DNA from 2 places in the Actinomadura sp. NAK00032 genome. Region 1 is predicted to be linked to the other one. Evidence: predicted binding sites of a transcription regulator. Region 1 holds the regulator's gene; the other holds the start of a gene.
What was found. Region 1 encodes HspR, which represses chaperone genes until heat shock. Its sites were predicted from a motif close to ANTTGAGTCNNNNNGACTCAANT; they were not measured.

Region 1 (3,207 bases):
GCTGGAAGCGGCGCTCCAGCGCCGGGTCCTTCTCGATGCGCTCGCGGTACTCGTCCAGCGTCGTCGCGCCGATCATGCGCAGCTCGCCGCGCGCCAGCATCGGCTTCAGCATGTTGCCGGCGTCCATCGCGCCCTCGGCCGCGCCCGCCCCGACGACGGTGTGCAGCTCGTCGATGAACGTGACGACCTGCCCCTCGGACTCCTTGATCTCGTTCAGCACGGCCTTCAGCCGCTCCTCGAACTCGCCGCGGTACTTCGCGCCCGCGACCATCGCGCCGAGGTCCAGCGAGACGAGCTTCTTGCCGCGCAGCGACTCGGGCACGTCGCCCGCGATGATGCGCTGCGCGAGACCCTCCACCACGGCCGTCTTGCCGACGCCGGGCTCACCGATCAGCACCGGGTTGTTCTTCGTGCGGCGCGACAGCACCTGCACGACCCGGCGGATCTCCGCGTCCCGGCCGATGACCGGGTCGAGCCGCCCGTCGCGGGCCGCCGCCGTCAGGTCGACGCCGTACTTCTCCAGCGACTGGTACGTGCCCTCGGGGTTCTCGCTGGTGACGCGGGCGTGCCCGCGCACCTTCTCGAACGCGTCCAGCAGCGCCTGCGGCGTCGCCCCGAACTCCTTCAGCAGGCCCGCCGCCGGGCCGCCGTCCGCGGCGAGGCCGACCAGCAGGTGCTCGGTCGAGACGTACTCGTCCTCCAGCTGCTGCGCCCGGTTCGCCGCCGTGTTGATCGACCGCTGCAGCAGGCCCGACAGCCGCGGGGACGACACCGTCGACCCCTGCGCCTTCGGCAGCGCGGCGAGCTGCTCCTCCGCCCGCCGCCGGATCGCCTGCCAGTCGGCGCCGACCGCCTCCAGCAGCGGCACCGCCGTCCCGTCCGGCAGCGCGATCAGCGCCACCAGCAGATGCTGCGGCTCGACCTCGGGATGCCCCTCGGCCGCCGCCCTGCGGACCGCGACCGACACCGCCTCCTGGCTCTTCTGCGTCAGCTTGTAGTCCATGTCCCCAGTCCCCGTGAAAAGTGCCTATTCGGAGTTGCGCTCCCGCCAGACCACGACGCTCGTGTGCCTGATCGGCACCAGGTCGGACCCGGGCGCGCCCTGTTCCCCGTGCCGCCGCTGCTGCGCCAGCCGCGCCGCGACGGACCGGGTCGATTCGAGTTCGTTGGCGAGCTCCTCCAGCGCGGCGTGCGCCTTCCCGAGCTCCTCGCGGAGCCGCACGTTGTCGCGCTGCAGCTCCAGGATGTGCTTGATGCCGGACAGGTTGATGCCCTCCTCCTGGGAGAGCCGCTGGATCTCGCGCAGCAGCACGATGTCGCGCATCGAGTACCGCCGCCCCCGGCCGGCCGTGCGGCCGGGGGACACCAGCCCCATCCGGTCGTAGGTGCGCAGCGTCTGCGGATGCAGCCCCGACAGCTGCGCCGCCACCGAGATCACATAGACCGGCGTGTCGTCACCGAAGGGATCCATGCCTTCACTCCTGCCTGGCCTGCTGCAGGATGTCGGCGCGGAGGTCGTCGCCGTCGCCCGACTCGCGGAGCTTGGCGAGGGCCTCGCGGGACTGCTCGTCCAGCTTCTGCGGGACGTGCACGTCGACGGTGACGAGCAGGTCGCCCTTCGTGCCGTCGCGCCGGGTCGCGCCGCGGCCCTTCACGCGGAACTTGCGGCCGTTGGGCGTGCCCTCCGGCAGCTTCAGCGTGACGGGCTGGCCCTGGAACGTCGGGACGCGGATCTCCCCGCCGAGCGCGGCCTCGGGGAACGTCACCGGGATCGTCAGGGTGAGGTTGTCGCCGCTGCGGCCGAACACCGGGTGCGGGCGCACCTTGATGTTCACGTACAGGTCGCCGGCCGGGCCGCCGTTCTCGCCCGGGGCGCCCTTGCCCTTCAGCCGGATCTTCTGGCCGTCGGCGACGCCCGCCGGGATGCGGGCCTGGATGGTGCGGGTGCCGGTCGCGCGGCCGCTGCCGTGGCAGATCGGGCACGGGTCGTCGACGACGAGGCCGCGGCCGCGGCACTCGTGGCACGGCTCCTGGAAGCCGAAGTTGCCGAGGTTGCGGGTCTCGTGCCCGGTGCCCTCGCAGTTCGGGCAGACCCGCGGCACGGTGCCGGCCTTCGCGCCGGTGCCCCGGCACGCGTCGCAGGCCGCCTCGCTGGTCAGCTTGATCGGGACGGTCACGCCGTTCATCGCGCGGCCGAACGACAGCGTCACCTCGGTCTCCACGTCCGCGCCGCGCCGGGCGCGCCGCGTCGTCCCCGTGGTGCGGGTGGTGCCGCCGCCCCGGCCGAACAGGCCGCCGAACAGGTCGCCGATGCGCTCGCCGGCGCCGCCGGTCTGCGTCCCGGTGCCGCCGCCCTGGCCGAACAGGTCGCCGAGGTCGAACCCGAAGCCGCCGCCCTGCTGGCCGCCGCGGAACCCGCCCGGCATCGACCGGACGGCGTCGTACTCCTTGCGGCGCTTCTCGTCCGACAGCACGTCGTAGGCCTCGGAGACCTCCTTGAAACGCTCCTCGGCCTCCGCGTCACCCTTGTTGGTGTCCGGGTGGTACTTGCGCGCCAGCTTCCGGTAGGACTTCTTGATCTCCTCCTGCGAGGCCGTCTTCGCCACACCGAGGACCTTGTAGTAGTCCTTCTCCAGGTAGTCCTTGGTGCTCACGGCGCCCCGCCTTCTGCTCTCGCCACTTGCCACATGTCCTCACGCCCGGGCCGGGCCCGCCCCCGGATGGGAGCGGGCCCGCGCGGGCTCATTCGCCGTCGTCGCCCGGCCGGTCGCCGGGCTCGCCCGGGCCGGCGTCCGGGTCGGGGTCGGCCACCGCGACGCGCGCCGCGCGCAGTATCCGCTCGCCGATCCGGTACCCGGGCTGGAGGACGTCGACGACGCTCGTCTCGGTCACGTCCGCCGAGAGCGAGTGCATCAGCGCCTCGTGCACGGTCGGGTCGAAGGGCTCGCCCTTCTCGCCGTACCGCTCCAGGCCGAGCTTGCCCGTGACCGCCTCCAGGCTCTCCGCGACGGACTTGAACCCGCCGGTGAGCTCGTCGTGGTCGCGGGCGCGGCCGATGTCGTCCAGCACCGGGAGCAGCTCGGACAGCACCTGCCCGAGGGCCTGCTCGCGGACCGCGACCCGGTCGCGCTCGACCCGCTTGCGATAGTTGTCGTACTCGGCCTTCAGGCGCTGGAGGTCGGCGAGGCGCTCCGACAACTGGGTCTT
Region 2 (3,207 bases), 5.8 Mb from region 1:
GTGCTCGGTGTAGCCGTCCAGCTGCACCAGCTCCATCCGGTCGAGCAGCGGCCCGGGGATGGCCTCGACCACGTTCGCCGTGGCGAGGAACAGCACGTCGCTGAGGTCGAGCTCCACTTCGAGGTAGTGGTCCCGGAAGGTGTGGTTCTGCTCGGGGTCGAGGACCTCCAGCAGCGCCGCCGTCGGGTCGCCGCGGTAGTCGGCGCCGACCTTGTCGACCTCGTCCAGCAGGACGACCGGGTTCATCGAGCCGGCCTCGCGGATGGCCCGGACGATGCGTCCGGGAAGCGCGCCCACGTACGTGCGGCGGTGGCCGCGGATCTCAGCCTCGTCCCTGACGCCGCCCAGGGCGACACGGACGAACTGGCGCCCCATGGCCCGCGCGACCGACTCGCCCAGCGAGGTCTTGCCCACGCCGGGAGGACCGGTCAGCGCCAGCACGGCGCCGCTCCTGCGGCCGCCCACCACGCCGAGGCCGCGGTCCTCACGCCGCTTGCGCACGGCCAGGTACTCGATGATGCGCTCCTTCACATCGTCCAGCCCGGCGTGGTCGGCGTCCAGGATCTCGCGGGCGCCCGCGATGTCGTAGGCGTCCTCGGTGCGCTCGTTCCACGGGATGTCGAGGACGGTGTCGAGCCAGGTGCGGATCCAGCCGCCCTCGGGCGAGGCGTCGGACGACCGCTCCAGCTTGTCGACCTCCTTCAGCGCCGCCTCGCGCACCTTCTCGGGGAGGTTCGCGGCCTCGATCCGGGCCCGGTAGTCGTCCTCCTCGTCGGCGGGGTCGCCGTTCAGCTCGGCCAGCTCCTTGCGGATGGCCTCCTGCTGCTGGCGCAGCAGGAACTCCCGCTGCGTCTTCTCCATGCCCTCCTGGACGTCCTTGCGGATCGTCTCCGCCACGTCCAGCTCGGCGAGGTGGTCGCGGGTCCAGCCGATGAGCAGCTCCAGCCGCTCGACCACGTCGACGGTCTCCAGGACCTCGATCTTCTGCTCGTCGGTCAGGTAGGGCGCGTAGCCGGCGTTGTCGGCCAGCGTGGACGGGTCGTCGATCTGCTGCACCACGTCCACGACCTGCCAGGCGCCGCGCTTCTGCAGGATCCCGGCGACCAGGCCCTTGTACTCCTTGGCCAGCTCCTGCGCCCGCCCGGACGCCGGCGGGGCCTCGATCACGGTGCCCTCGACCCACAGCGCCGCGCCGGGGCCGGTCGTCCCGGTCCCGATCCGCACCCGGGACACGCCGCGGACGACCGCGCCCGGCTCGCCGCCGGGCAGCCGGCCCTCCTGCTCGACCACGCCGAGCGTGCCGACGTCGGAGTACCGCCCGTTCAGTCTGGGCACCAGCAGCACCCGCGGCTTCGCCGCCGACCGGATGCCCGGGCCCTTGGACTGCGACACCGCCCGCGCGGCCTGGATCGCCGCCCGCACCTCGCCGTTCTCGGAGAGGTCCAGGGGGACCACCATGCCGGGCAGAACGACCCCGTCCTCCAGGGGCAGCACCGGCAGCGTCAGGGTTTCGCTCATGCTCAGCTCCAAGTCCGTTGCGACCCAACCTCAAGTTGAGTCATACACACTCAAGAAAACGGAGCAGCATTTTGTTTCCGCAGCAACGTTCGCTCTCAGCGATCACCGGCCGAGCGTCCCGCCCGCGTGGCCGAGGAGGTCGCGGGCGGCCTCGGCGAAGGCGAGGACGCGCGCCGTGGCGTTGTCGGCCCGCCACAGCAGGCCCCAGCGCAGCGGCGGAGCGTCGTCGAAGGGGACATAGGCGACATCGGGGCGGGCGTAGTAGCGCCTGGCCTGCGCCCCGACCGGGAAGACGCCGCGGCCGGCGCCGATGAGGGTGAGCACCTCGTTGAAGGTGGCGGCGGAAGGGCCGTGGGCGATCGGCCGTCCGGACGGCGTGGCCTGGGGGGTGCGGTCGCGGCGGAGCGACTCGGGCAGCGTGCCGGGAAGCTGGAGCAGGGGCGCCCGCGCCAAGTCCTCCAGGCTGACGGACGAGCGGCGCGCGAACGGGTGCCCGACCGGCACGGCGAGCATGCGCGCCTCCGACACCAGGACGGGGCCGGTGGCGATGCCGGGTTCGTCGATGGGGAAGGTGCCGAGGGCCAGGTCGGTCCCGCCGTCGCGCAGCCACGGCATCAGGTCGGCCATCTGCGCCTCGCGGAGCCGGACGTCGCAGTCGGGGTGGCGCCCGCGGAACAGTTCGGCGGCCCCGGCCAGCAGCTGCCCGCCCGCGGCACCGACGAACGCGACCCGCAGGGTGCCGGTCAGGCCGCGGCCGGCGGCGACGGCCTCCTCGAAGGCTCCGGTGATCTGCGCCCAGGCCGGGCGCAGCCGCTCGTCCAGCCGCCGTCCCGCCTCCGTCAGCTCCACCCGGCGGCTGGTGCGGTCGAACAGCGGCACCCCGACGCGGCGCTCCAGCTTGGCGATCGTCTGGCTGATCCGGGCGGTGGACACGTGCAGCCGCTCGGCTGTGCGGCCGAAGTGCAGCTCTTCGGCGAGGACGAGGAGCGCCTCGATCTCATGCCGTTCCAGCACGTCTCCCCCAATCGTTAAGTCAGGCTTGACGATTGTTGCACAGCGGCGCGTTGATCCGCCGTGTTCCCCGGTCGAGAGTGGAACCGCCCATCCCCCCTCCGACCTGCACGGGAGCACGCATGTACTGCACCGATGGACGCGCCGTGTCCGCACCGGCCACCGACTCCGTCGCCGTCGCGCGGGAACTGCGCGACCGAACCGAGATCGTGGACGCGCTCTACCGCTTCGGCCTCGGCCAGGACCTGAAGGACAAGGACCTGTTCGCCTCCGCCTTCGCCCCCGGCGCCGAACTGGACTTCCGTCCCGCGGCGGCCCGCTGGGGCGGGAGCCCGCCCCTGATGACCGGGCGCGACGCCATCGTCACCACCATCCTGGCCATGTTCGCCGGACGGGTGGACACCACCCACCAGATCACCAACCCCCGCATCGCCGTCGACGGCGACACCGCGCGCCTGACCGCGCTGGTGGAGGCCCAGCACCTGCTGACCGCCGACCACGCCACCTTCGCCCTGCTGAAGAACCCCTACGACGTCGACCTGGTCCGCGACGGGGACCGCTGGGTGATCCGCCGCCTGCGCATCGACAACACCTGGTACACCGGCGACCCCACCGCCATCTTCGGCTGACCCCGCAGGTCCGCCGGCCTGACCGTCCATTCTCCCGATCTCTGACGAA

Region 2: the regulator HspR is predicted to act here: its motif matches at 1,552-1,574, upstream of lon (endopeptidase La).

What each region holds. Positions count from the first base shown of each region.
Region 1 is NZ_CP054932.1:387,917-391,123, forward strand. It holds gene clpB (ATP-dependent chaperone ClpB) at 1-1,003, opposite strand, end outside; gene HUT06_RS01950 (heat shock protein transcriptional repressor HspR) at 1,028-1,471, opposite strand; gene dnaJ (molecular chaperone DnaJ) at 1,476-2,654, opposite strand; gene grpE (nucleotide exchange factor GrpE) at 2,743-3,207, opposite strand, start outside.
Region 2 is NZ_CP054932.1:6,163,052-6,166,258, forward strand. It holds gene lon (endopeptidase La) at 1-1,518, opposite strand, end outside; gene HUT06_RS28440 (LysR family transcriptional regulator) at 1,621-2,532, opposite strand; gene HUT06_RS28445 (nuclear transport factor 2 family protein) at 2,652-3,158, shown strand.